One region of the Acidovorax sp. GW101-11A03 genome, then DNA from elsewhere that is predicted to be linked to it. Evidence: predicted binding sites of a transcription regulator. Region 1 holds the regulator's gene; each other region holds the start of a gene.
What was found. The regulator sigma-54, encoded in region 1, starts transcription at its own class of promoters, with help from an activator protein. The targets are predictions, from matches to a motif close to TGGCANGNAANCTGCTTT.

Region 1 (7,210 bases):
TTACGATGCCGAGCGCATCCTGGTGGACGATGAAGTGGTGAAGAAAGCGCGCCTGGCGCTGGTCGCTGCCACCGCCCAGGTATTGCACAATGGCCTGGCCGTGCTGGGCGTGTCAGCTCCAGCCAGAATGTAAGCAGTTACTACCAATATGAAAAAGCAACAGACGGGCGGGACCATTGTCGGCTTTATCGTCGGCGTCATCGTGGGCCTGGGCGCCGCGCTGGCGGTGGCCGTGTATGTGACCAAGGTGCCGGTGCCTTTTCTGAACAAGGGCGGCGGGCGCACGGCCGACATGGATGCCGCCGAGTCGCAGAAGAACAAGAACTGGGACCCGAACTCGCCGTTGTATGGCAAGAACCCGGCCCGGCCTGCCACACCCGCCGTGGCGGCTGCGGCGTCTGCGCCCGCTTCGGCCACCACGCCCGCATCGCCCGCACCCGAGGTGCGGGCTGCGGCATCTGCCCCCAAGCCCGGCGCCAGCAAGCCCGAGGCCGCCAAGGCCGAATCCAAGCCAGGTGCCGACCCGCTGGGTGACCTGGCCGTGGCCAAGGCCGCCGCCAAGGGCAATGTGGACCCGTTCGACTACTTTGTGCAGGCCGGGGCCTTCCGTACCCAGGCCGATGCCGATGCCCAGCGCGCCAAGCTGGCCATGATGGGCTGGGAAGCCCGCGTGAGCGAGCGTGAACAAAATGGCCGGGCGGTGTTCCGCGTGCGGGTGGGCCCGTTCACCAAGCGCGACGATGCCGAGCAGCTCAAGGAGAAGCTCGATGGCGCCGGGCTGGAATCGGCGCTGGTGCGCGTGCAGCGCTGATGCGTCAGACTTCGGGCGCTGAACTTTTTGCGGGGGCATGGCTCCCATCCCCCAGACCTGAACTAGGAGAGTCTTTGCCATGAAACGCCGTGAGTTTTCTTTGTCCGCTGCCTCGGCAGTCGCCGCTTCCGCCCTGACGCTGCCCGTCGCCACCCCTGCGCTGGCCCAGGCCCGCCAGTTCAAGGAGGGCAAGGACTACAAGCGGCTGGACAAGCCCGTGACGCCCGATGCACCGGCCGGCAAGGTCGATGTGATCGAGTTCTTCTGGTACAGCTGCCCCCACTGCAATGTGTTCGAACCCACGCTTGACGCCTGGGTCAAGGCCGCGCCCAAGGATCTTTTCATCCGCCGCGTGCCCGTAGCCTTCAATGCCAGCTTCGTGCCCCAGCAAAAGCTGTTCTACACCCTGGAAGGCATGGGCAAGCTCGAAGCCCTGCACGCCAAGGTGTTCCGCGCGATCCATGTGGAAAAGGTCAAGCTCGCCAAGGACGACGAGATTTTTGCCTGGGTGGCCCAGCAGGGTGTAGATGCCGCCAAGTTCAAGGAAGTCTACGCATCGTTCACCGTCTCCAACCAGGTCCGCCGCGCCTCGCAACTGCAGGACGCTTATGGCGTGGAAGGCGTGCCCTCCATGGGCGTGGCGGGCAAGTTCTACACGGACGGCACCATGGCCGGCAACATGCAGAACGTGCTGCAGGTGGTGGAAGCGCTGGTCAAGCAAAAGTAAGCCCCGGGCCGCCCTGGGCGCAGGTTGCAACGCGCCAAAGGCCCTGGATGCCCGCGAAGAAAGCCCGCTGATGCGGGCTTTCTTCATGGAGGGCGCGTGGGGATGGCTACAATGAACTGCAAGATTCGTGCCCTATGAACCACCGCCTCCTTCCGACCCTCCTGCTCGCGGCCTTGGCCTGCCTTCATGGCGTGGCCCACGCTGAAAAAGCCGACCGCGCCAAGCCCATGAACATCGAGGCCGACGCGTTGCGCCACGATGAACTCAAGCAGACCAGCGTGTTCTCGGGGCGCGTGGTCATGACCAAAGGCACCATCGTGCTGCGCGGCGCGCGGCTGGATGTGCGCCAGGATGCCGATGGCTACCAGTTTGGCGTGGTCACGGCCGAAGCCGGCAAACGCGCCTTCTTCCGCCAGAAGCGCGACACCCTGCCCGGCGCCCCCGACGAGTACATCGAAGGCGAAAGCGAAGTCATCGAGTACGACGGCAAGGCCGACAACGTGCGTTTCATCACCCGCGCCGAGCTGCGCCGCTACCGGGGTGCCGCACTCAGCGATGAGATCACCGGTGCCGTGATCGTCTACAACAACCTCACCGACGTGTTCACCGTGGACGGCCAGCGTGCCCCCGCCGCCAATGCGGCGGGCGATGCCCCGGCCCCCGGCAACCGCGTGCGCGCGGTGCTGGCACCCAAGGATCCGCCCGCAGGTGCTGCGGCGCCGGAACCAGCAGCACCCGGCGCGGCACCCGTGCTGCGCCCCAGCAACAGCCTTGGTGGCGGCTCCAAGTGAGCGCGGTGCCCGTTCATCCCGGCCCTGACACCCAGGCCGGCAGCCGCCTGGAGGTGCAGCACCTGGCCAAGTCGTACGGCAGCCGCAAGGTCGTCAAGGACGTATCGCTGGTCGTGCAAAAAGGCGAGGTCGTGGGTCTGCTCGGCCCCAATGGTGCGGGCAAGACCACCTCGTTCTACATGATCGTGGGCCTGGTGCGCAGCGATGCAGGCGACATCCGCATCGACGGCCATTCGGTGGCCCACATGCCCATCCACCGCCGCTCGCGGCTGGGGCTGTCGTACCTGCCGCAGGAAGCCTCCATCTTCCGCAAGCTCACGGTCGAAGAAAACGTGCGCGCCGTGCTGGAGCTGCAGCGAGGCGACGACGGCCAGCCGCTCTCGCGTGAGGCCATCGAAGAGCGCCTGACGGCCTTGCTGGAAGAGCTGCGCGTGCAGCACCTGCGCGCCTCGCCCGCGATGGCCCTGTCCGGTGGCGAGCGCCGTCGGGTGGAGATCGCCCGCGCCCTGGCCACACAGCCGCGCTTCATCCTGCTGGACGAGCCCTTTGCAGGCATCGACCCCATCGCCGTGATCGAGATCCAGCGCATCATCGGTTTCCTCAAGGCGCGCGGCATTGGTGTGCTCATCACCGACCACAACGTGCGCGAAACCCTGGGCATCTGCGATCACGCCTTCATCATCAGCGATGGCCGCGTGCTGGCGCAGGGCACGCCGTCCGAGATCGTGGACAACGCCGAAGTGCGCCGGGTGTATCTGGGCGAACATTTCCGCATGTGATGAAGCCTGGCCTGTCGCTGCGCGTCTCGCAGCACCTTGCACTGACCCCCCAGCTCCAGCAGTCCATCCGGCTGCTGCAGCTGTCCACGCTCGAACTCTCGCAGGAAGTCGAGCAGATGCTCGACGAGAACCCGTTCCTCGAACGCACAGCCGAAGAGGCGCCGCGCGAGGAGTTTGGCCTGGAAACCGCCGACGCCCCCGCGCAAGCCGACGAATACAGCGCTGATGATGCTATATTTTCAGGAGCTACAAGCGCAAGCGCAGCGGGCGCAGAAGGCCCAAATGATGCCGAAACGCCAGGCCCTGGCGTCGACGAACCCGACTGGAGCGGCGACGGCACGGTCGAGATGGCGCCCAACGACGCCGAATGGGGCGGCGACGCCCCGGCCCGCACCCGCAACGATGCGGAAGGCGACGACGCTGATGCCACCGAACTGGCCCGCTCGCATGAATCGCTCACCGCTTTTTTGCACCGCCAGGCCCTGTCGCTGCGCCTGTCCGAGGTGGATTGCGCCGCGCTGCGCTTCCTGATCGAATCCCTGAACGACGACGGCTACCTCGAAGAGCCGCTCGAAGAACTCGCCACCGCCCTGGCCGGGCCGGATGACCTGGAGCAGATCGAAGAGCTGGTGCACCGCTTTACCGTGGCGCTGCGCCTGCTGCAAAGCCTGGAGCCCACGGGCGTGGGCGCGCGCAACCTGGCCGAATGCCTCACGCTGCAGCTCAAGGCGCTGGACGCCGACGAAGAGGCCGACCCCGACACCGTCAAGACGGCGCTCACTATCTGCCAGCAACCGCTGGAGATGCTGGCCCGCCGCGACATCCGCCGCCTGACGCAGCTCTGTGGCGACGGCGAAGAGCGCACCCGCGCCGCCATGGCACTGATCGCCCGTCTGGAGCCGCGCCCCGGCCGCAAGTTCGTCGATGTGGAGCGCAACATCATCGTGCCCGACGTGATCGTGCGCAAAGCCGGGCGTGCCAACGGGCGGGACGGCCAGCACAACTTCATCGTGCAGCTCAACCCCGACGTGATGCCCCGCCTGCGCGTGCACGACATCTACGCCGGCGCCCTGCGCGGCCACAAGGGCGGCGAAGGCCACCAGGGCATGCAGCAGCGGCTGCAGGAGGCGCGCTGGTTCATCAAGAACATCCAGCAGCGCTTTGACACCATCCTGCGCGTCTCGCGCGCCATCGTCGAGCGGCAGAAGAACTTCTTCACCCACGGCGAACTGGCCATGCGCCCGCTGGTGCTGCGCGACATCGCCGACGAACTGGGCCTGCACGAATCCACGATCAGCCGCGTGACCACGGCCAAATACATGGCCACGCCCATCGGCACCTACGAGCTGAAGTACTTCTTTGGCTCTGGCCTGGGCACCGAGACCGGTGGCAATGCGTCCAGCACCGCTGTGCGCGCACTGATCAAGCAGTTCGTGTCGGCAGAGAACCCCACCAAGCCGCTGTCGGACAGCCAGATCGCCGAGATGCTCAAGGAGCAGGGCATTGAATGCGCACGCCGCACCGTGGCGAAGTACCGCGAAGCGCTCAAGATTGCGCCGGCGAATCTGCGCAAGGCGCTATGAAGAAGCGACGCGCAGAGGCTGCTCGCGGCGCCAAGCGAAGGGGTTTTCTATTGTTGGCGTGCTGCAAAGGCTGAATCGTATGCTTGGGCGGTGAAGCCCGTAATCCGCTGTCTGGGAGCTATCAGCAAAGGCACACTTCTTCCGCCGATGTCGGCAAAGGCGGTTTTGCCTATCGGTGTGTCTACGTCCAGTTCTCGGTATGCAATGTTCTTTTGATTCAGATAGGTCTTGGCGGCTTTGCAATAGCCACACCAACTGGCCGTAAAAAGTACAACCCCACTCGGCGGGGCTGCAATGACAAGCGGTCCTCCAGGGTCGCCTGGTGCAGAAGCACGCTTGGCGGGCGCGGGCGAAGCGCCCGGCACCACGCTCACTGGCAGGTTCTCCAGCTTCATCGTCTTTTCCACGGCACCTGTCACCGGGGGCTTGTCGCTGTACACGACCTTGCCGTCCGCACCCACCGATTTGTAGAGTGTCTGGGCGCCTGCGCCCCAGGGCATGGCGGCCAGTGCGAGCACGGTCAGCAGGGTCCGATAAAAAGGGCGCATTAGGGGCTCCGGTAAAATCCGCTGCCCGAGAGCATACGAGACAAGGGGCATGGGGCCTGCAAGATCCTTGTGCCACCAACCCGCATTGCGATCCATGGCGCCTTGGCGTGGTGAGCCGTCCCGCCACCGGTGGCCCTGCAAGCACCCTGCGGCACACGCCGCGCACCACTCCCCGCGCGGGCTCGCGCTCTTCGCTTCCTTTTCTCCTACCCCTCTGTCCGCCACCATGGCCCGCATTGTTTTTGACCTCCCCCCGCACTTCGGCTTTGCCACCGAGCTGCAGATCTACATCAGCCACGTGAACCAGGGCGGGCACCTGGACAACGCGCAGCTGCTCACTCTGGTGTCAGAAGCGCGCGTGCGTTTCTTCCAGTCGCTGGGCTACCCCGAGGCCGACGTGGGCGGCTTGTCCATCGTGGTGGGCGACATCGTGGCGCAGTACAAGTCCGAGGGTTTCCATGGCGAGACCATGCGGGTGGAGATGGCGCCTTCGGACTTCAACCGCTACGGCTTCGATCTGGTGTTCTGCATGACCGAGAAGACCTCCGGCCGCGAAGTGGCGCGCGGCAAGATCGGCATCGTCTTCATTGGCAAGGCCGATCGCAAAGTGGCGCTGATCCCTGACTCCGTCCGCCAGCTGCTGCTGGCCCGTGCGGGGGCGCCCGGTTCCCCCGCCGTGCCCGAGCGCGTATCCTCCCCATCGACATGAACCAACTCCAACTTTTCCTCCCTTGCGCTGCGGGCGTCGAGGGCTTTCTGGCCGACGAGGTGCATGGCATCACCGGCCTCACGGGGCAAGACCTGCTGGTGGGCCGGGGCGGCGTGCTGCTGCGCGCCTCGTGGCGCCAGGCCATGCAGCTCAACCTGCACAGCCGCCTGGCCCAGCGCGTGCTGGTGCAGCTGGCGCACCGCCCGTATCGATCTGAAAACGACCTCTACAACATGGCCAGCGATGTGGCCTGGGAGATCTGGTTCACCACGCGCCAGACCTTCAAGGTCGAAGTGACGGCCCAGCACAGCCCGCTGCAGAGCCTGAACTTTGCGGGCCTCAAGGTGAAAGACGCGGTGGCCGACCGCTTCCGCCACAAGAGCGGCGTGCGGCCCGATGTGAACACCCAGTGGCCCGATGTGCGCATCCACCTGCACCTGACCACCGACGAAGCCACGCTCTACATCGACACCAGCGGCGAGCCGCTGTTCAAGCGCGGCTGGCGCGAGGACAAGGGCGATGCGCCCCTGAAGGAAACCCTGGCCGCCGCCATGATCGCCGCCAGTGGCTGGGACCCGCATGGCGACAACCCCCTGCCCCTGTACGACCCCTGCTGCGGCAGCGGCACCATCGTGGTCGAGGCCGCGCAGATCGCGTGCCGCATCCCCGCAGGCATGTTGCGGCGCTTTGCGTTCGAGAAACTGCTGCCGTTCCAGGCGCATGTCTGGACTGCTATCAAAAACGAAGCTGAAAGCGCAATACAGACCAGCGCAGTGCCAATTTTTGGCAGTGATGTGGCCTTCCGCATGGTCGATTTTGCGCAGCGCAACGCCGAGCGCGCAGGCGTGGCCCAGGCCGTGCAGCTGCGCGGCGGCGACGCCCTGCAGCGCATGCCACCCTGCGAGCAACCCGGTGTGATGCTGCTGAACCCGCCCTACGGCGAGCGCATTGCCGCCGCAGGCAGCGCAGGCCGCAACGCCAGCGAGCGCGCCGCCGACCGCGCCCAGGGCCTGGCCGTGGGTCGCGAAGAAGCGCAGACCGAAGACGGTGGCGAGTTCTTCAGCCAGCTGGCCACGCACTGGAAGAAGAACTACAGCGGCTGGACCGCCTGGATGCTCACGCCCGACCTGAAACTGCCCGGCAAGATGCGCCTGAAGGAATCGCGCCGCGTGCCCATGTGGAACGGCCCCATCGAATGCCGCATGTTCCGCTTCGACATGATCAAGGGCGCCGTGCGCGACCGGGCCGCCAAGCCTGCCCCC
Region 2 (7,210 bases), on a different contig from region 1:
GAAAGCAGCCACAGCGGCGATGGACAGGAAACGTGCGGTCTTGTTCATGGTGAAACTCCGGTGAAATTCAGAAAATTAGGGTACTAATTGATCGGGGAATGTGGGTGTTGAATCCAGCGGATTCAGCTCAGCCACGCTCGCCGTAAGCGATCTGGCCGGTGCGCACAGCGTCGGCAGCCTGGGCACGCACAGCAGCGCGGTCAGCGGTGCTCTTGTAGGTCACCACACGCGAACCAGCGGGTTCGATCGAGCGGGTCTGGGCCACGGTGGCGGCTTCGGCTTGCACTTCAGCGCGGGTGCGGTTGGTTTCGAATTGGGTGGCGAACTGCGAAGCATCGGCTTCGTCAGCGTGGGCGCCAAAAGAGGCGAAAGCAGCGACAGCGGCGATGGAGAGGAAACGGGCGGTGTTGTTCATGATGGATAAGTCCTTAAAAAAAGCGTCTCAAAAAAACCAGGAGGAAAACAAAACAAAAACTGCTTCAACCCTGGGTTCGGTGAGTCGCCTTGCGGGATCGGCTCATCGATGGGTTGAACTGTACGCCGATGGTGTTCACAGAAAAACCATTGGGTCGCGAATTAACTGTTCCAGTATTGGAAACAATCCAGGTGCTTGTTTCCTGTGCGGCCACAAGGCCGTTGGGGGCGCAAGCGATGGGCGCGGGGGCCAGGAAAGTGGGCGGTGGATCCTTTCGAAGTGCGTTGGACATGGGATGTATCGTGCCCAGCCCGCGCCTTGGCGTCGTCTCGTCACCGTTTCGGTTCTTTTCAGTTTGTTTCGCGTTCCGCCGAATGCAACAGTGGCGAAACATATGCATCGCGGCTGCGACACAGGGGCAAAAAGCCTGGCAAATCGGGCTTGCGCGGGTTGCGCGCGCGGGGCTTATGGGCTGAAATCTCTCCAGGGGGCTTCAGCCCGAATTGAGTGGCAGCTGTGCGCTGCAGACTGGGGCGGACTGCCAGGTCCGCGTGGAGGCTCCCCAGGCCTGTTTCTGTTCTCACGAGGGAGGTTTCCATGACCAGCGTCGCCAAGATTCTTCAGTCCAAACCGGACACCACCGTGCACACCATTGCCCCCACGGCACTGGTGTTTGATGCGCTCAAGCTCATGGCCGACAAGGGCATCGGGGCCTTGCTGGTAACCGAGGGCGAGGCCATTGCGGGCATCTTCACGGAGCGGGACTACGCCCGCAAGATCGCCCTTATGGGGCGCACCTCGTCCGTCACGCAGGTGCGGGATGTGATGACCTCTGCCGTGCGTTTTGTGCGGCCCGACCAGACCAGCGAGCAGTGCATGCAGATCATGAGCACGGGCCGCCTGCGCCACCTGCCCGTGGTGGACAACGGCAAGCTCGTGGGCATGATCTCGATCGGTGACCTGGTCAAGGACATCATCTCCGAGCAGAAATTCATCATCGAGCAGTTGGAGCACTACATCACTGGAACGCATTAAGGGGGCAACCCCCTGAGGCGCTGCGCGCCTTCCCCCTTCTCTCGAATGGCTGCGCCATTCGGGAAGGGGGACGCCCCCGGCGCGGCGGGGCGGCCCTTGCGCGGGGACACTGGTCTGGGCTGCGCGCTTGCTACCGCTCTGACCTGATGTGGGCCATGGAAAAAGGGCTCTGACGATGTTGCGTTAGAGCCCTTTGTTTTGGATATCGGGCCGCCATCGACCCGTCCGTTCAAGCGGCTTTTTCGACGTGCCCTTGGCGCGTGTAGAGGAAGTCGATCACTGCCTTGCGGTAGTGCACGTACTGCGGGTCCTCGGCCAGCTCCACGCGTTTGCGGGGGCGGGCCAGGTTGACGGTCAGCACTTCGCCAATCGTGGCTGCGGGGCCGTTGGTCATCATCACGATCTTGTCGGACAGCAGCACGGCTTCGTCCACGTCGTGGGTCACCATGACCACGGTGCTCTGGGTGCGGGCCACGATCTCCAGCAACTCGTCCTGCAGCTTGGCGCGGGTCAGGGCGTCCAGGGCGCCGAAGGGCTCGTCCATCAGCAGCACCTGGGGTTCCATGGACAGGGCCCGGGCAATGCCCACGCGCTGCTTCATGCCGCCCGAGATTTCACCGGGGCGTTTTTGCCCCGCGTGGGTCAGGCCCACCAGCGCCAGTGCGGCGTCGGTGCGGGCCTTAAGCTGGGCCTTGGTTTCCTTGGCGCCAAACACGCGCTCCACGGCCAGATAGATGTTGTCGAAGCAGGTGAGCCAGGGCAGCAGCGAGTGGTTCTGGAACACCACGGCACGTTCAGGCCCTGGGCCCTTGATCTCCTTGTTGGCGCACAACAGCGCGCCGTTGGTGGGGGTGGTGAGGCCCGCGATCAGGTTCAAGAGCGTGGACTTTCCGCAGCCCGAGTGGCCGATCAGCGCCACGAACTCGCCCTTGGCGATGGTCAGGTTGATGTCACGCAATGCCGGGAACAGGCCCTTGGCGGTCTTGAAGGTCTGCTCAACGCCGTGGATCTCGATGAACTTGGTGCTCATGGAGGGGTGTGTGGATGCTGCCGTGGTGGTCGTGTTCATGCTTTCACCTCTTCAAAAGTAAATGCGGTGGCCAGCTTGATGAGTGCGAACTCCAGCACCAGCCCGACGATGCCGATCACGAAGATCGCGATGATGATGTTCTTGACGTTGAGGTTGTTCCACTCGTCCCACACCCAGAAGCCGATGCCCACGCCGCCGGTCAGCATCTCGGCCGCCACGATCACCAGCCACGCGGTGCCCACGGCCAGGCGCACGCCGGTCAGCATGTAGGGCAGCACGGCGGGGAAGAGGATCTTGGTGGCGATCTTCCACTCGCTCAGGTTCAGCACGCGGGCCACGTTCATGTAGTCCTGTGGCACGCGCTGCACGCCCACGGCGGTGTTGATGATCATGGGCCAGATGGAGCAGATGAAGATGGTCCAGATGGCGGCCGGGTTGGCACCCTTGAAGACCAAGAGGCCAATCGGCAGCCAGGCCAGCGGCGACACCGGGCGCAGCAGGCTGATGAGTGGGTTGAACATGCGCGACAGAAAGTGGAAGCGCCCGATCACGAAGCCCGCGGGGATGCCCACCAGCGCCGCCATGCCAAAGCCGATGGCCACGCGCTGCAGGCTCATCAGCACGTTCCAGCCCACGCCCTGGTCGTTGGGGCCGTTGCGATAGAAGGGGTTGCTGAACACTTCCAGCGCCTGTTGCCAGGTGTCTTTGGGGCTGGGGATGCTGCCGCCCGTGGTGGTGGAGACCACCGCCCACAGGCCGACGAGCAGGCCCAGGCCACACAGCGGCGGCAGCACGGCCAGCCAGAAGCTGCGTGAGAGTGCTGCCCAGTCCCGTGCTGCAGGGGCGGCAGGCACAGTCGTGGCCTTGGGTGCGGGCGCAGGATTCAAGGTTTTTTGGGCTCTTGCGCCTGTTGGTAAAGCGTTTGCAGCTACATTATTCATAGCATTCTGTACCGCCCCGGCGGGGGCAGCATCCAGGGGGGAGTGAAAAACGGCACTGACCATGGTGTTTCTCCTGTGAATCCTGTGAAGAGGCCGGGTGTGCAGGTCGGGTCAGAGTGGGGTGCCCGATCAGGCTTTGATCTTGAAGCTGTCGGCGTACTTGGCGGGGTCCTTGCCGTCCCACACCACACCGTCCACCAGTTTGTGGCTGCGCATGTCGCTCTTGGGCAGCGGTGTCTTCGATGCAGTGGCGGCCTGCTTGTAGACGTCGATGCGGTTCACGGCCTTGGCCACATTCAGGTAGTCGGGGTGGTCCTTCACCAAGCCCCAGCGCTTGTGCTGGGTGAGGAACCACATGCCGTCCGTGAGGTACGGGAAGTTCACCGTGCCTTCGTTGAAGAACTTCATGTGGTTGGGGTCGTCCCAGGTCTTGCCCATGCCGTCTTGATAGCGGCCCAGGATGCGCTGGTTGATGGCATCGACACCCGTGTTCACATAGGCCTTGCCGGCAATGGTCTCGGCCATCTTGTTCTTGTTGGCCAGGCCATCGTCGATCCACTTGCTGGCCTCGAGGATGGCGGCCGTCACGGCGCGGGCCGTGTTGGGGTACTTCTGCACGAATTCGGACGTGGTGCCCAGCACTTTTTCGGGGTGGTCCTTCCAGATGTCCTGCGTGGTGGTGGCGGTGATGCCGATGCCGTCCATGATGGCGCGGTGGTTCCAGGGCTCGCCCACGCAGAAACCGTCCATGTTGCCCACGCGCATGTTGGCCACCATCTGGGGTGGCGGCACGGTGATGACTTTGGCGTCCTTCATGGGGTTGATGCCATGTGCGGCCAGCCAGTAATACAGCCACATGGCGTGCGTGCCGGTGGGGAATGTCTGGGCGAAGGTGTATTCGCGCTTCTCGCTGGCCATGAGCTTGGCCAGGCCAGCGCCGTTGACGGCGCCTTTTTCGGCCAGCTTCTTGGACAGCGTGATGGCCTGGCCGTTGTGGTTCAGGTTCATCAGCACGGCCATGTCCTTCTTGGGGCCCGCCAGGCCCAGGTGCACGCCGTAGACCAGGCCATACAGAACGTGGGCAAAGTCGAGTTCGCCATTCACCAGCTTGTCGCGCACACCGGCCCACGATGCTTCCTTGGTGGGGATGATGGTCACGCCGTACTTCTTGTCGATGCCCAGCACCGAGGCCATCACCACGCTGGCGCAGTCGGTCAGCGGGATGAAGCCGATCTTCACTTCCTTCTTCTCGGGGGCGTCCGAGCCCTGGGCGTGCACCAGGGCGCGCAGGGCGGGGCTCACGCCCACGGCGCCCACGGTAGCGGCCTGCAGCACGGTGCGGCGGTTGAGGCTGGTTTTCAACAGATCGGTCATGGGGCGGTTCCTCGGTGCGTTAGAAAACAAAAAAGGCGTCCTCCCCTGGCCGGGTTGCATGCGCAAACGGGCTCGGAGAGGGACGCCTTTGTCCATGGCAAAGCCCATTGGGGGGCTTTGTGTCAGCACTGGCCCGCCATTGGGCCGGTGCTGTCAGGGTGGGACCTTCTTTGGTCTTGCCAGGGTTAATGCAAGCAGCGTGCCAGCCTGTGTTGCGCCAGTCTGGCGCTGCCATCACTATGCTTTTGATAGCTGCTTGGGCAAGATGGGCAGGCGGAAACGGCCTTTTTTGCTTGAAATGGCCAAGGCTGGTGCATGTGGGCCGGGCTGCACTGCATTTGTGCGGCGCACCATCTGGGAGAAGCTGGTGGATCTGGGCGCGGCCGAGGCCAGGGCAGCCGAGCAAGGGCCGCCCCGCAGCGAGGGCTGCGTCCCCCTTCCCGAATGGCGTAGACATTCGAGAGAAGGGGGAAGCGGCGCAGCCGCTCAGGGGGAAGTCACTTATTTATCCCAGCAGATCCATCACATCGAGCATGCGCTGCGCCACATCTGCCAGCTTGAGGCCTTTGTCCATCGCCGTCTTGCGCAGCTTCTCGTAGGCAGCCTGTTCGGTCAGGCCCTGGCGCTGCATCAGCAGGCCCTTGGCGCGGTCGATGGTCTTGCGGTCTTTGAGTTCGGTCTTGGCGTCGGCCAGCTCGGCGCGCAGGGCCTGCTCGTGCTGGAAGCGCGCCATGGCCACGTCCAGAATGGGGCGGATGCGCTGCGGCGCCAGGCCCGCCACGATGTAGGCCGACACACCCGCCGCCACCGCGTCCTTCACGTGCGAGGTGTCCTCGTCGTTGGTGAACATCACGATGGGGCGGCGCTCGTCGCGCGTGGCCATCACCACATGTTCGAGTGCGTCGCGCGCCTCGCTTTCGGCGTCCACGATGATCAGGTCGGGCTGCAGCTGGGCGATGCGCTCGCTCAGAAACACATCGGCGGGCAGCGTGGCCACCAGGTTGAAGTTGTTCTCCAGCAACCCGATGCGCAGCGCACGCGACCGCTCCGCCTGCAGGACGGCGTGTTCGTCGTGTGGGTCGGCAATCGCCAGATCCGGGGCGACCACCACGATGCGCAAGGCCTCATTCATAGACCCGAGCATAAGCAATTTTCACGCCGCAATTTGGTGCGCCGAAGCGGTGCATGGGGCGGCTTGGGCAGGGCGGGGGGGCTGTGAGCAGCCCCCGAACAGCGGCGGCACACCCTTGCGGGGCCTGAAAGTTGCTAATAAAGGACGCTGCGGGAGGGCATACCCGATAGCGCCTCCGGGTGGCCTCGCATATACATCCGGTCACTTCGACATTCAGATATGGAGTTTTTTGCATGAACAAGCACTTCAACCGGCGCCGCTTCTCGGCCAGCCTGGCCCTGACCGCAGTGGCGACTGCCGCACTCCTGACCGGATGCGGCAAGGTGCCGGACACCATCAAAATTGGTGTGGCGCAGCCCCTCTCTGGCCCGCTGGGCGCCCTGGGGCAGGACCTGCTCAACGGCGTGACCCTGGCGGTGGACGAACTCAACAAGTCCGGCTACACGGTGGATGGCAAGCGCGTGACGCTGGAGGTGGTGTCGGTGGATGACAAGGCCGACGCCGCCACCGGCAAGGCCGTGGCCCAGCAACTGGTGGATGCAGGCGTGGTGGCCGTGATCGGGCACCTGAACTCGGGCGTGAGCATCGAGACCGCGCCCATCTACGCGGCCAAGGACATCGCGCAGATCGCCATCTCCACCAACCCCAAGTTCACACAGCTCGGGTTCCCCACCACTTTCCGCATGGTGGCCAACGACACCCTGCAGGCCCGCGCCATCGGCTCGTTTGCCGCCACGCAGCTGGGCGCTGCACGTTATGCGGCGCTGGACGACGGCACCCCCTACGGCAAGGGCCTGGCCGACGGCGCTGCCGAGCAGCTCAAGGCCGAGAAGAAAGAAGTGGTGGTGCGCAAGTCGTTCGATGACAAGACCGTGGCGTTTGACGAGCTGGCCGGCGAACTCAAGGCCGCCAAGGTGGAGGTGATTGTCTCCACGCTGAACGACTTTCAGGCCCTGGCCCTGCTCGAAGCCCTGCGCAAGGTGGACCACACCAAGGTCAGCCTGCTCGGTGGCGACACCATCAAGACCACCGACATGACCAAGGGCGCGGGCATCGTACAGGGCATCTACGCCACCTCGCCCGTGCTGGAGGCCAAGGAGTTCGCCACCGGCAAGCCCTTCCTGGAGAAATACATCGCCGCCTACAAGAAGCCCCCGGCCTACGGCGGCCACTACAGCTACGACAGCACCTACGTCCTCTCGGCTGCTATCCAGAAGGCCAAGTCGGCCGCCCCCAAGGACATCACCAAGGCCATGCACAGCATCAACGGCTACGCGCCCGTG
Region 3 (7,210 bases), on a different contig from region 1:
GGTGAGCGGCGCGTCGAGTTTCCCCAGTGGAGTCGTAGATGATCCGGTGCTGCAGTTGGCAATGCCGGAGCCGGAGGCGTATCCGATGGCGGAAGAGCGGCGACTTTTCTATGTCGCATTGACTCGCGCTCGGCAGCAGGTGCACATGCTCACCGTTGCTCACAGCCGCTCCAGCTTCGTTCTGGAACTGGTCAAAGAGCATGGCTTGGAGATCAAGTCCCTCGATGGGGATGAGGTGGATGCCCGGATCTGTCCTCGGTGTCAGAAAGGGAGCTTGGTACCGCGGTCAGGCCCTTACGGCACGTTCAGCGCGTGCAATCGCTTCCCGGCATGTGACTACAAAGAAAGTTCTGGGCGCAGGTCGGGAAAGTGGCAGCCAAGTCGGCGTCGATGAACGTCCTTGGGTCGATTGTGCGTTTGCTGAAGCCCAGGTTCTGTTCTACAGACGCTGTCATCCACTACATCTCCGGAGGTGCTTTCCAGTGAAGCAGGAGTTTCAGCGGATCCAAAGGACCAACCAGTTTTCGGGCATCCGATAAGCGTTCTAGCAACTGACGACGCTCCACGTCGTCCAGGCCTACGGCGGATCGCTCTACTTCCGCGAAATAGGCCTCAATTCTTTGTGCCTCGTCCCAGGCCGAGATGGCGGCAAGCAATTCCTGGCGTGACTGTTGCCGCTGCTTTGCGCGGAGCGCTTGGTTTTCGGCTTCGCGGCGCAGGCGCTGTTCCTCCTCCCAGCGCCGATGCTCTTCTTCGGCTTGAATTCTGGCGGTCTCAAGCTTCATGGCCAGTTCCGGTCCTGCCGATTCCAGTTCGGACACGATGGTCGATACGAGCGATGACAGCTGACCTGGCTTGACCTCAGGCCATCGTTTGACCCAATTGACCCGCCATGACGGGCAATATGCCTGTAAGCAGAAGCGGCCTGAAGCGAGGTCTTTCTGGGTTTTCCAATGTCGTGGGTCAGAGAGTTTGCGTTGTTGGTTCGGCGTGAGATCCCTAACCGGGATGTACTTGCTATTCCCGACGTAGAGCATCTCAACCTGTTCCGTCATCTCAAACAGCGTTAGACCGATAGGCACCTCGCCGATGTACACCGCCGTCGGGCGTTCAGGATTCCAAGTTGTCTGCTGATAGTGGTTCTTTCTCGGAACCTCTCGAAGATCGACGTCCGCGCGCCGCACCTGCACCCCTGTCGGAACGATGGTCACTCGATGCCCGTGCTTCGTGAGCGCTCGGAATAGCAGTTCGGCGAAGGCGATTGCAGCATCCAATCCTTCTTTGGACGACAGAATGTCTGGCATGAGTCGCTTGTACGGTCGGAGTACGCCTGAGTCACTCTCTCGTGTTTTTAGAAACAAGGGCTTGATGCCCACGAGCAGGGGGTGGATTTTCTCAATCTCAGGCGTTCTCGAACTTCGCGCTTTTCGTGTTGCAGCGCCTTGCTCGCTTGGCGGCTCACCAGAAGTCCCAGTCGACCGGACTTGCTTTTGGGCCGAGCGCTCCGTTGTACCTATGAAGTCACCGGGGCTCCACTCGACGATGTCGCCCGCGCGCGAGGCTGGCAAGGACGGCCGAGCAGGCGCTTTGCCAAACTCAAGTTGAGCCCAGTAGCCACGCGGAGGTCGCGGGATACGAAGTTCGGTGCATACCCTGGCCATGTAGCTGGAGGAAACACCTAGTTGTTCAGCGACACGCAGCATGGGCTCCTCCCAAACCAGCTTGTAGATGTGTTCGCGCGAAAGTGGACCCTGTGGCGCCTCTGATTGGGATTCGATTTTTTGACTTTTGTCGTCGTTCATGTCTTGATTGAATCAAATCAACGACTCAGGTCAACTGTGTTTCGGATCCTGCTCCACTTTCAAAGCAGTCGCGGCTGAGCGCGGTGTCTGGCGATCTGCGCTCCATGCCTCGAGGAACGAGAGGCCTTTAGACTCAGCAAGAACTCCCGCAAAGGGTGATGCCGAGCGCAACGCGTTTCCCCGTTCGGAAGGATCCAGTGCGGCGATCAGACTGCATCGATGCCGAGGTCTATCGCTTGAGATTTTCAGTACGACAAGACGATGCAGGGCCAAGCTACTCTCATCGAGTTCTGCCGCCGATCTCATGTCCTCAATGGCAGATGTGCTCTCTACGAGTGAGAAGTAGCCCCATGAATGAGCACGCGGCGAGCCGGGCACTTAGCGTGCGTCTCTGCGAGGTCAGGTGGAACGGTTCCCTGCAGACACTTATCTGTTCAATAGAATCAATGACTTACGCGATCCGCAATTGCGGGAAACTACCGCAATTCACCGCAAAATGCTCCCTTGCAAGGGCCGCGAGGGCCGTAGCCGCGGGGAGAGGATGATCCGGGTTCTACTGACTGTCTAGGCTCACACACCTATGTCAAAGCCAAGCCCCGCGCTACTTCACAAGATCGCTAAGGCCCGTGCTGCCGCACCTTCTGAACTGCCTCTTGTGCGGCAATGCGCGCAAGTGGTGCTCGCATGGGCGACAGAAAGTGGTGAACAGGAGGCGGCGATCGCTAGATTGAAGGCCGCGCACGGATCAAACTGGTCGCTGGTGACGGCTCTGCAGCTGCTTTCCGGTCGGCGCGGCCTGTTCGCGGCAGAGTGCGGTGCTCCTCATGAGCGAGCCACTCTCTTTCATGCGCATCTGCTGGCCAAGGTCTGCTGCAACCAGGGTGATCTGGGCGCGGTGGGTATGCCGACGTTGAAAGAGGTTGAGGAGCTTCGCAGACTCGCGGCCGAGCAAGCGCTCTCTGGCTACACCACGACCTGATGGATTTGAAGGGGAGAGGCGACAACGGGCTCAACTGTTGCTGACCTTCGAGATTCGAGACGGCACTGCGTTAGGAGCCCGCCGCTCCGCGTTGTTCGCGAACCCGTTGAAGAGCCCTCATCGCGCTCTCGTAGGTGGAGGGGCGAGCGCTACCAGTCTTGGCGATGCGAGCGTGTAGCTCGGTGTTCAACTGAGTGGGCCGAAGATTCTCATCCGATGGGGTGCGCTCGCTCGGGATCGATCGCTCATCAGGAGGCGAAGGGAATTTGGAGGGGCTGGGCATGGTCAGGGAACGATCAAACCACAAGCTCAATGAAGGCGGAAGGCATCAAAAGACAGCATCGTCTTCCTCAATGCTCTGAATTCTTGCCCTTCGATCCTGTTCCCTCTTGTCCACGTCCGAAGGCATTCCTCCGGTACGCGCCACAAATTCTTCCAGAGAGAGGGAGAACGTTGCCAGCTCGGAATCAGCTGGGTCGAAGAGTTCAGAGAGCCAGAAGCGCGGCATGGATTCATTCTGCGCCTTTTTCGCTCCTGAAGCTGGCAGCCAACATCGTCCCAGAAATTGGGACGATCATCCCGTTTTTTGGGATGACCTGTAGTGTGCTCTTTCGCCAACAAGCCAGCCTGCTGCTGATGCTCCACGGGCTCTTCCAAACATTTTTGGTCTTTAACTTCGATTGATCTGTGGACCTAACTGTGATTGGAGGAATCGCAAGTCATTGATTCATATAGCCGGCCCGTTGTGCGCAACTTTGATGATGCCCACCCGGGCGCGGGGGCGACCCGCCGCCCACCAGCGCCACCGCGCTGGCCGTGTGGTGCGGCTGGCCGGTCGGCCGCTGGCCCCAGGCCTCGGGGCGAAAGCGCCCCGCCAGGCTGGCAATGGCGGCGCTTTCCAGCGCTTCTTCCACCGTCATTGCGGGCAGCAGGCCCGCAAAACGCTGGGCCAGCATCGATTTGCCCGAGCCCGGTGGTCCGGCCATCAGTACGCTGTGGCCGCCCGCCGCAGCAATCTCCAGCGCACGCTTGGCGCCGGCCTGGCCTTTCACGTCGGCCATGTCGGGGCCGGTGGTGCGGGTGGCCAGGGGCGTGGCCACCAGGCGGGTCCAGCCGTCGTTGGCCACGTCGGCATCGCCGCCCGCTACGCTGCCCGGGGGCAGAAAGGCGCGCACCACGTCCAGCAGGTGGCGCGCGCGCACCACCTGGGCAGCGGGAACCAGGGCGGCTTCTTCGGCGCTGCCGGGTGGCAGCACCAGCTGGGTGTCGATCTGCTGCGTCTGCAGTGCCAGGCTGGTGGCCAGCGCGCCGCGCACGGGGCGCAGTTCGCCCGACAGCGACAGTTCGCCCGCAAATTCGTAGCCTGCCAGACGGCTGGCGTCCACCTGGCCGCTGGCGGCGAGGATGCCCAGGGCAATGGGCAGGTCGAAGCGGCCCGAGTCCTTGGGCAGATCGGCCGGGGCCAAATTGACCGTGATGCGTTTGTTGGTGGGGAACTCCAGCCCCGCGTTCTGCAGCGCCGAGCGCACGCGCTCACGGGCCTCCTTGACCTCCACCTCGGCCAGCCCCACCAGCGTGAAGCTGGGCAGGCCGTTGGCCAGATGCACTTCCACGGTGACAGAAGGCGCCAGCATCCCCAGAAGGGCGCGGCTTTGCACCAAAGCAAGACTCATGAAGCGGTTTCTCCCCAGATGGGTGCGTGTGTGGGTGTTTTGGCGCGGGCTTGTGGGTTTTTGCACCAGATGGGTGCGTTGCGCCCGGCGCGATCCCCACCACTGTACTGGGGATTGTTGTAACCCAACGCAACCGCGCCCGGGCCGCATGCGCTGGGCCTGTGGAGGCAATGGCACGGTCCGTGCTTAAAGCGCTTGTCCCTACTTTGTCCAACCGGAGGAAACATGACCCGCGCCATCATCAAGACCCTGGGCGTTGCCCTTGTTGCAACCCTTCCCATGCTGGCCAGTGCCCAGCTCACCGGCAACGTCAGCCTGACCACCAACTACAAGTTCCGTGGCCAGGACCAGGACGCCACCAAGGCCAAGGCCGTCAAGCCCGCCCTGCAAGGCGGCTTCGATTACGCCTTCGGCGAGTCCGGCTGGTACGTGGGCAACTGGAACTCCAGCGTGGACTGGCTGACCAACAACTCGCTCGAATCCGACCTGTATGGCGGCTACAAGTTCAAGGCCGCAGGCGCTGATTTCGATGTGGGCGCGCTGACCTACATCTACCCCGGCAACAGCAACGGCAACACCACCGAGCTGTATGGCGCGGCCACCCTGGGCCCCTTCACCGCCAAGTACTCGCACACCATCTCCAAGGACTACTTCGGCTTTGCCGGTGCCAAGTCCGGCTCGGGCCTGAAGGGCCGCAACACGGGCTACCTGAACTTCGCGTTTGCCCAGGAAGTGGCGCCCAGCGTCACGGTGAAGGCCTCGGTGGGCTTCACGCGCTTTGCCAGCGACATCAAGGACACCGGCGTGCCCAACTACATGGACTACAGCCTGGGTGGCGCGTATGACTTCGGCGGTGGCCTGTCGCTGGGTGCGGCCGTGGTCGGCGCCAACAAGAAGGCCTTCTTCGGCCACGTGAACAAGTCGCGCGTGATCGTCACGCTGACCAAAACCCTGTAAATCTCAATGGGCGCCCTGGGCGCCCATTCCGGAGGAATCCAAAATGAAAATGGTGACAGCCATCATCAAGCCCTTCAAGCTGGACGAAGTGCGCGAAGCGCTTTCGGACATCGGCGTGCAAGGCATCACGGTCACTGAGGTCAAGGGTTTTGGCCGCCAGAAGGGCCACACCGAGCTGTACCGTGGTGCAGAGTACGTGGTGGACTTCCTGCCCAAGGTCAAGATCGAAGCCGCCATCGCGGACGACCTGGTGGACCGCGTGATCGAGTCCATCGAGACCGCCGCGCGCACCGGCAAGATCGGTGACGGCAAGATCTTTGTGACCCACCTGGAGCAGGTGGTGCGCATCCGCACGGGCGAAACCGGCAAGGAAGCCCTGTAAGGGCCCGGTCGCAACAGACACAAGAGAAGAAATGCCATGAAAAAACTGCTTGCTTCCTTCATTCTGGGGCTGGGTCTGCTGACCATGGGCAATCTGTCCCTGGCCCAGGCCCCAGCTGCCGAACCGGCGGCCGCCACCGCCGCTGCCCCGGCTGCTGACGCCGCTGCACCCGCAGCTGCTGCCGCACCGGCCGCAGCAGCCGCCGCTGCTCCTGCTGCTGCAGCAGAAGCGCCAGCGCCCGTCCCCAACAAGGGTGACACGGCCTGGATGATGACGTCCACCCTGCTGGTGATCCTGATGGTCCTGCCCGGCCTGGCGCTGTTCTACGGCGGTCTGGTGCGCAGCAAGAACATGCTGTCCGTGCTCATGCAGGTCATGGTCACGTTCTCGCTGATCGTGGTGCTGTGGTTCATCTACGGCTACAGCCTGGCCTTCACCGAAGGCGGTGCCTTCATCGGTGGTTTCGACCGCCTGTTCATGAAGGGCATCTGGGACAACGCGGCAGGCACGTTCGCCAACGCGGCCACGTTCAGCAAGGGTGTCGTGATTCCGGAAGTGGTGTTCGCCGCCTTCCAGGCCACGTTCGCCGGCATCACCTGTGCCCTGATCGTCGGTGCGTTCGCCGAGCGCATCAAGTTCAGCGCTGTCATGCTGTTCATGGTGCTGTGGTTCACCTTCAGCTACCTGCCGATCGCCCACATGGTGTGGTTCTGGATGGGCCCTGACGCCTATGCCTCCAAGGAAGTGGCCGACGCCATGACCGGCAAGGCCGGCCAGATCTGGCAGTGGGGTGCTCTGGACTTCGCTGGCGGTACCGTGGTGCACATCAACGCCGCTGTGGCGGGCCTGGTGGGCGCGTTCATGGTGGGCAAGCGCATCGGCTACGGCAAGGAAGCCATGGCGCCTCACAGCCTGACGCTGACCATGGTGGGCGCCTCGCTGCTGTGGGTGGGCTGGTTCGGTTTCAACGCCGGTTCTGCCCTGGAAGCCAACGGCTTTGCCGCCCTGGCCTTCATCAACACGCTGGTGGCCACCGCCGCTGCCGTGCTGGCATGGTGCATCGGTGAAGCGCTGATGCGTGGCAAGGCGTCGATGCTGGGTGCCGCTTCGGGTGCCGTGGCGGGCCTGGTGGCCGTCACGCCGGCTGCTGGCAACGTCGGCATCGGCGGTGCACTGGTGATCGGCCTGGTGGGTGGTTTTGCCTGCCTGTGGGGTGTCAATGGCCTCAAGAAGCTGCTGGGTGCAGACGACTCGCTCGACGTGTTCGGCGTGCACGGCATCGGCGGCATCGTGGGTGCCCTGCTGACCGGCGTGTTCAACTCGCCTTCCCTTGGCGGCCCCGGCTACGTGGCTGACTGGGTGACCGCTTCCATGGTCACGGCGGCCGACTACTCCATCGCTGCTCAGGTGTGGACAC
Region 4 (7,210 bases), on a different contig from region 1:
CACATTATCTGATATGGCATTTAATTACTGGAGGCATGACCTCCAATCAGGGATCAACAATCAAGTTGTTCCACTCATAAAGAAATCAGGTTCTGAAACATTTGCCGACGGAGCCACCACGGCAACCATTCCACAATACTGGAATCCAAAAAACAATCCTGCCAACTGGCAGCACATGGTCACGTATACGATTGGATACAATGCAGCGGCAAACTGGCCCAATATTGGCACCAATCCCATGTTCAACATTGCACAAGGCATGTACGGCGGGGATTTTTCGCGAGCCATTGTTGGCACTCGGCTTTGGCGCGACCCATTGACGACCAATGAAAGTGGTCGTCAAGAAGAGCTGTGGCACACCGCCATTAATAGCCGGGGAAAATTCTATCCGGCTCAGACGTCGCAAGACTTGGTCAATGCCTTCAAAGACATTGTGGGCACTATTATTGCAGACTCTACCAGGCCGATCACAGGTTTTTCAAGCGCTTCCAGCTCCATCAGCAACCAAGGAACCACCGCATTTTTTTCCACCTATGAAGCAGATGGCTGGATTGGTGGGATCGGATCAAAAACAGTTGCTGCCGCGACCGGAGCGCTTTCTGACAATACTGCATGGGGCACGACTTCAACCCTGCCCGTGAGAGGAAAAACTACCGGGGACAAGCTGGATGAACTGTCAGCAGCCGACATATCCTCCAGGCTGATTTTTACCTATAACGATACAACGGCAGCAGGTACTACATTTACCTGGGCCAACCTTAGTGCGGCCCAAAAAACTCTGTTAAATACCGTTGATTCTGCGACCGATACACTCGGAGAAGACCGACTTAACTATGTTCGGGGAGACAGAACCAAAGAGGGGACAACGGCAACAGAGCCTTTTCGGGTTCGCCGATCCCGACAGGGCGACATTGCCAACTCCACGCTTTGGTACATCGGCCCTCCCAATAATGGCCTGACTGTAGATGGGTATCGCACTTTTGCGAATGCCCAGCGATATCGTATGCCCATGCTTTATGTTGGTGGCAATGATGGCATGTTGCATGGCTTCTCAGCTGCAGATGGTACTGAGAAGATTGCATATGTTCCTCAGGGAGTCATAAAAAATCTTTCGCAGTTGTCGAAACAAGATTACAGTCACCGCTATTTTGTTGATGGATCACCTTTTACGGGAGATGTCAACACAGGAACCAGTGCGCTTCCATCATGGAAAACGATGTTGGTGGGAACATTGGGCGCCGGTGGCAAAGGTTATTATGTTCTGGATGTCACTCGCCCTGGATACACAGCGGGAGCCGAAACCTCCAACTTTTTAGCAGCTAATGCATCATCGCTCGTCGTGATGGATAAGACCGATGGAACTGACAGTGATATTGGCTATATATTCGGAGACCCTGTTACTTCAGAGAATAATTCGCAGATTGCCACCCAAATAACACGCATGAACAATGGCCGCTGGGCTGTTGTATTGGGAAATGGGTACAACAGCGGCAGCGAAGACCCTGTTCTTCTGATTCAATACCTTGATGGGGACAAATCCATAAAAAAGATTAACGCCGCCAGTACAGGAACAGAGTCTACGGCAAACGGGCTTTCCACACCACGCCTGCTAGATGTTAACGGCGATGGCACCGTAGACATGATCTATGCGGGAGATTTGCGCGGCAATATTTGGAAGTTCGATGTCTCAAATGCAGACGCAGCCAATTGGAAAGTTGCTTTTTCTGCAGCGGGGTGCACTGCATGCACGCCCTTTTACACTGCTGTAGAGAAAGCAAATACGGCAAACCGCCAGCCTATCACTGCGGCCCCCAACCTCAGGGCGAATACAACCGTCGGCGGTATGATGGTTGTTTTTGGGACCGGCAGAAATGTTACAGAAGCCGATCGAACCGATGTAACGGTGCAAACGCTTTACTCGATATTGGATAATACGCGCTACAAGCTGGATACAGCCGCTGGCCCCAACCTGGGCAAGGTACTTATTGACACAACTGTGGTAACGCCGACAGCCATCGGGACCAACGGGCGAGACACCAAGCTTGTAGAACGGGTGTTTAGCGCACCAGTCATTGCCGGGCAAGGAGCCAGTAGCAGTGAGAGCTTCTGGCGTATGCCCACAACTCAGACTACGCTGACGTACTCACTGGCCGGCACTCAAAAGGGATGGTATTTCGAGTTGCCGATTACTGGTGAGCGGGTTTTGAACATGCCCAGTTTCTATGATGGCAGCGACGTTATTGACCTCCTCAGTGTTGTTCCTGCATCTGGAGGCAACACAACAGGAGAGACATGCCAACCCACGTCGACGCCAGCCAGGGGCTATAGAACGTTTTTGGGTGTTCAGTATGGTTTGAAGCCCACGCAGCAAATTTTGGATGCGAACGGTGATGGGCTTTATCAGGCAGCGGCCGCACAGGACAATGACACCAATCGCACAACCACGTCCCCCGAAGGCATCTCTTTGAGAGGGAGGGGAATCATTATTAAGATCGGTGGTGGTGGTGGTGGTGGTGGTGGTGGTGGTGGTGGTGGTGGTGGTGGTGGTGGCAACACAGCCCAGTTACCAAAACCAGCATCAACTGTTAATTGGCGGCAGTTGCAGTAATTTACGTATCTGAAACGGATTGCAGATGAATCAGCAGCAACGAGGCTTCACCCTGATTGAAGTCATGATTGTGGTCGCCATCGTGGCCATTCTCAGCGCCATTGCGTTTCCTAGCTACACAGAATATGTGCGGCGTGGGCACCGTGCAGAAGCGCGCGCTGCCTTGCTCCAGGCAGCCCAATGGATGGAGCGCGCAGCCACAGCAACAGGCACTTATCCACCAACAGCATCGTTTCCGACGACCCTCACCACGATCAAGTCTGGCCGCTACACCATCGCCCTGGCATCGCCACCCGCGAGCGCCGCGTCAGGCACCGCATACACACTGACTGCGACACCAACTGGCGGACAGGTGGGAGACAGATGCGGAAACTACACGCTGACGCACGCTGGCGTGCGAGGCGCGGCATCTGCCGCATCAGCTTCTTTGGTCACCGAATGCTGGAATAGGTAGTCCGCCCTGAAAAACTTGCAAGCTGTTGATCTGATTCGTAGTTCTTGGGGTTGATGGGGGCGGGATTTGCAAGGTATGGTTTTGCCCGTACCTGTTTTCTTGCAAACTCCTCTGGGGTAGTCCATGGGTCCCAAGCCTTCACAGCCGCAGTCCGGTGAGTTGTTTCGCCCAAGGCTGTACGAGCAGCTCAACATGAAGCACCCGCTGGTCCGATTGGCCACGCTGACCGACTGGGCCGAGATCGAGCGTACCTTTGCGGTGTCGTTCACTTCCGGGTGGGGCCGGCCTGCCTTGCGTGCGCGCCTGATCGCAGGGCTGCTGTACCTCAACACACCCTCAATGCTTCCGATGAAGCCGTGGTCAACACCTGGGTGGAGAACCCGTACTGGCAGTTCTTTTGCGGTGAGACCTATCTTCAAACCGAGTTGCCCATCTACCACTCCGGCCTCACGCGATGGAGAAAGCGCATTGGAGAAGAAGGAGTGGAGACACTGCTGGCCGCCAGCATTGACGCTCCCCACCGGGGCGGTGTAGTTCGCAGCTCCAGCATGCAGCAAGTGATCGCAGACACCACCGTCATGCCCAAAGCCATCACCCATCCCACCGACAGCCGTCTGCTGGACAAGAGCCGCCAGCACCTGGTGAAGGTGGCCCAGGAGCACAGTCTGCAACTGCGCCAGAACTACAACCGAGTAGCCCCTCGCCTGGCCGCGCAGATCGGGCGCTACGCGCATGTCAAGCAATTCAAGCGCATGAAGAAAGCTGCGAGGACACTGCGCACCCGCGTGGGCCAGGTGCATCGTGAAGTTGCCCGCCAACTGCACGCGCTGCCTGAGTTGGCCAAAGCCAAGGTCGAGGACCTGCTGCAACGCATGGGCCGCATCCTGACCCAGCGCGCCAAAGACAAGAACAAACTGTACGCATTGCATGCACCCGAGGTGGAGTGCATCAGCAAGGGTAAAGCCAGAACCCCCTATGAGTTCGGCGTGAAAGTGAGCATTGCGACCACCTTGAAGGAAGGGCTGGTGGTGGGCATGCGCTCCATGCCGAGCAACCCCTACGACGGCCACACACTGGCCGAGACACTGGAGCAGGTGGGCATTCTCACCGGCACGGACAAACCGCCGACCACGGCCATAGTGGACAAGGGCTATCGGGGTACGCAGATCGAAGGCGTGCGCATTCTGATGTCAGGCCAACAGCGTGGCATCACCCGAGCGCTCAAGGCCATGATCAAAAGGCGCAGTGCCATCGAGCCAGCCATCGGGCACATGAAGATGGATGGGCGGCTTGCCCGCAATCCGCTCAAGGGCGCGCTGGGCGATGCGCTGCACGCGGTGATGTGTGGCGCCGGGCACAACCTGCGCCTGATCCTGGCCGCGCTGCGGCGTCTATGCGCCCGATTCGGGCTGTCGATGCAGGCGGTCATCGCGGCACTGCTCGCTGCACCCGGTGGCCGCAGACAGGTCTGCTGCTGAGAACTGAATCGTTCAGGGCGGACTTGATAGTGGCGAGTCCTCCGACATAGCCATTGGCCCATGCATTAGCATCCGCCCATGCAATGCACCGACGAGTTGACGACCATGATGAACAAAGCGCTTGGGCTCGCCGCCCAGGCGCTTTTTGTTTCCAACCCCAATCCGCGCGTGGGCTGTGTGCTGGTAGCGCCGGACGGGCGGGAAATAGGCAGCGGTCACACACAGCAGGCGGGAGGGGCCCATGCGGAAGTCATGGCGCTGCGATCTGCGCAAGAAGCGGGGTACAGCACCCGGGGCGCAACCGCTTACGTGACGCTGGAGCCCTGCGCACACCAGGGGCGCACGGGGCCATGCTGCGATGCGTTGGTGGCTGCCGGGATTGGCAAGGTGGTGGCTTCCCTCACGGACCCCAACCCTTTGGTGGCGGGACAGGGATTTGCCCGGTTGCGTGCGGCGGGGGTGGCCGTGGAAGTCGGTCCCGGGGCCGCTGAATCCCGCGAACTCAATATCGGTTTTTTCAGTCGCATGGTGCGGGGCATCCCTTGGGTTCGCATGAAGGCTGCGACCTCGCTGGATGGCGCCACCGCTTTGCCCAACGGTACAAGCCAGTGGATCACCTCCCCCACGGCGCGCGCCGATGGCCATGCCTGGCGCGCACGCGCCTGCGCAGTGCTCACCGGCATCGGCACCGTGCTGGACGACAACCCCCGCCTGGATGTGCGCGAGGTGCCCACGCCGCGCCAACCCCATGTGGTGGTGGTGGACAGCCAGTTGCAAACCCCTACAGACGCCCGCCTGTTCATGGCTGGCCGCGCTTCTTACATCTACGCAGCCATCCAGAACGACGAGAAGAAGGCCGCTCTGGAGGCGAGCGGTGCCACCGTGATCTGTTTGCCCAACGCACAGGGCAAGGTGGACTTGGCCGCGATGTTGCGCGACCTGGCTGCCCGGGGAGTGAACGAGCTGCATGTGGAAGCCGGCCACAAGCTCAACGGCTCTTTGCTGCGCGAGGGGCTGGTCGATGAGTTGTTGATCTACATGGCTCCCATGCTGCTAGGCCCCGGGCTCGGACTGGCCCAGGTGGGGCCTTTTGAAGCCCTGACCCAGGGGCTGAAGCTGGACTTCATATCGGTGGAACGGCTGGGGCCTGACCTGCGCCTCGTGGCCCGGGTGCCAGGGCACGACACCTTCTGACGGGACCCGGCCCCTCCCCTGCTTTTTTTCGGCATACCGGTGCGCTGAAATCAGTAGTCGCACGGCCGATTCAGTGTCGGGAGCGCCTGCCCCCCCCCCCACACAGCCCCCCCTGCTGTCGCACCGGGTGGATGAGGGCGCAGCGGTAGCAACTGCTCGCGGCATCGCGACCGATGCCTGCCATCCCTCTGGCACAGGCACCTTCCAGACGCCGCACCTTCATGACTAACCCGGTAGACACCCTAAGCCGGGCCGAGCGAGGACCTTGCCAGAGAAACAATCTCCCGCCCGCCCGATGCACGGCACCGGACTACACACAGCCACGCACCACCCCAACCCCGCAACGCCCCATATCAGTGCAAACATCCGCACCAATATCTGGCACGACTTTTGCATCAATCTGGTGCACATCTGTTGCAGACAGCCGACATGCACCAGAGTCGATCAATCACTAGCGCGAGGATGTTATGGAAGCACTCAAACAGGGCACGGACGCTCTGTTCATTCTGCTCGGGGCGATCATGGTGTTGGCCATGCACGCCGGTTTTGCCTTTCTGGAGCTGGGCACGGTCCGCAAGAAGAACCAGGTGAATGCGCTGGTGAAGATCCTGGTGGACTTCTCGGTGTCCACGGTCGTCTATTTTGTGGTGGGGTACAGCGTGGCCTATGGCACGCATTTCTTCATGGGGGCAGAGTCGCTGGCACAACAAAGCGGCTATGCCTTGGTCAAGTTCTTCTTCCTGCTCACGTTTGCGGCCGCCATTCCGGCCATCGTGTCCGGGGGGATTGCCGAGCGGGCCAAGTTCTGGCCCCAGCTCATGGCCACGGCGGTGATTGTGGGGTTTGTCTATCCCTTCTTTGAGGGCATTGCCTGGAACCAGCATTTCGGCGTGCAGGCCTGGATCAAGGCCGTCACGGGCGAAGAGTTTCACGACTTTGCGGGCTCGGTGGTGGTGCACGCCATGGGCGGCTGGATTGCCCTGCCTGCTGTGATCCTGCTGGGCTCGCGCGCCAACCGTTACCGCAAGGATGGCGCGATCTCGGCCCATCCGCCTTCCAACATCCCCTTTCTGGCGCTGGGCGCGTGGATCCTGGTGGTGGGCTGGTTCGGTTTCAACGTGATGAGTGCGCAGACCCTGGACAAGATCTCGGGCCTGGTGGCGGTCAACTCGCTCATGGCCATGGTGGGCGGCACGCTGGCGGCGCTGGTGCTGGGCAAGAACGACCCGGGCTTTGTGCACAACGGCCCGCTGGCCGGGCTGGTGGCTGTGTGCGCAGGCTCGGACCTGATGCATCCCCTGGGGGCGCTGGTGGTGGGCGCGGTGGCGGGCGCCATCTTTGTGCTGATGTTCACCCTCACCCAGAACAAGTGGAAGATCGACGACGTGCTGGGCGTGTGGCCCCTGCATGGCCTGTGTGGCACCTGGGGCGGGTTGGCGGCGGGCATTTTTGGCAGCAAGGCGCTCGGGGGCCTGG

Region 2: AC07Z7_RS08005 (ANTAR domain-containing response regulator) is a predicted target of sigma-54. The motif match lies at 5,939-5,956, and genes of this name have one in related genera.
Region 3: AC07Z7_RS04320 (TorF family putative porin) is a predicted target of sigma-54. The motif match lies at 4,626-4,643, and genes of this name have one in related genera.
Region 4: AC07Z7_RS14080 (ammonium transporter) is a predicted target of sigma-54. The motif match lies at 6,114-6,131, and genes of this name have one in related genera.

The regions. Positions count from the first base shown of each region.
Region 1 covers NZ_JBWKZU010000002.1:17,036-24,245, forward strand. Annotated here, with positions in the region: gene argS (arginine--tRNA ligase) at 1-133, shown strand, start outside; gene AC07Z7_RS01340 (SPOR domain-containing protein) at 149-811, shown strand; gene AC07Z7_RS01345 (thiol:disulfide interchange protein DsbA/DsbL) at 891-1,538, shown strand; gene lptA (lipopolysaccharide transport periplasmic protein LptA) at 1,673-2,329, shown strand; gene lptB (LPS export ABC transporter ATP-binding protein) at 2,326-3,108, shown strand; gene AC07Z7_RS01360 (RNA polymerase factor sigma-54) at 3,108-4,691, shown strand; gene AC07Z7_RS01365 (glutaredoxin domain-containing protein) at 4,739-5,239, opposite strand; gene AC07Z7_RS01370 (acyl-CoA thioesterase) at 5,466-5,948, shown strand; gene AC07Z7_RS01375 (THUMP domain-containing class I SAM-dependent RNA methyltransferase) at 5,945-7,210, shown strand, end outside.
Region 2 covers NZ_JBWKZU010000013.1:54,231-61,440, forward strand. Annotated here, with positions in the region: gene AC07Z7_RS07975 (DUF4148 domain-containing protein) at 1-48, opposite strand, end outside; gene AC07Z7_RS07980 (DUF4148 domain-containing protein) at 128-415, opposite strand; gene AC07Z7_RS07985 (CBS domain-containing protein) at 1,013-1,450, shown strand; gene AC07Z7_RS07990 (ABC transporter ATP-binding protein) at 1,680-2,519, opposite strand; gene ntrB (nitrate ABC transporter permease) at 2,516-3,484, opposite strand; gene AC07Z7_RS08000 (CmpA/NrtA family ABC transporter substrate-binding protein) at 3,551-4,795, opposite strand; gene AC07Z7_RS08005 (ANTAR domain-containing response regulator) at 5,301-5,927, opposite strand; gene AC07Z7_RS08010 (branched-chain amino acid ABC transporter substrate-binding protein) at 6,161-7,210, shown strand, end outside.
Region 3 covers NZ_JBWKZU010000005.1:116,594-123,803, reverse strand. Annotated here, with positions in the region: gene AC07Z7_RS04345 (UvrD-helicase domain-containing protein) at 1-394, shown strand, start outside; gene AC07Z7_RS04340 (hypothetical protein) at 459-1,802, opposite strand; gene AC07Z7_RS04335 (hypothetical protein) at 2,383-2,781, shown strand; gene AC07Z7_RS04330 (hypothetical protein) at 3,110-3,289, opposite strand; partial or broken gene AC07Z7_RS04325 (YifB family Mg chelatase-like AAA ATPase) at 3,540-4,454, opposite strand; gene AC07Z7_RS04320 (TorF family putative porin) at 4,680-5,411, shown strand; gene glnK (P-II family nitrogen regulator) at 5,455-5,793, shown strand; gene amt (ammonium transporter) at 5,830-7,210, shown strand, end outside.
Region 4 covers NZ_JBWKZU010000030.1:57,116-64,325, reverse strand. Annotated here, with positions in the region: gene AC07Z7_RS14100 (pilus assembly protein) at 1-2,608, shown strand, start outside; gene AC07Z7_RS14095 (type IV pilin protein) at 2,634-3,062, shown strand; partial or broken gene AC07Z7_RS14090 (IS5 family transposase) at 3,186-4,540, shown strand; gene ribD (bifunctional diaminohydroxyphosphoribosylaminopyrimidine deaminase/5-amino-6-(5-phosphoribosylamino)uracil reductase RibD) at 4,619-5,734, shown strand; gene AC07Z7_RS14080 (ammonium transporter) at 6,202-7,210, shown strand, end outside.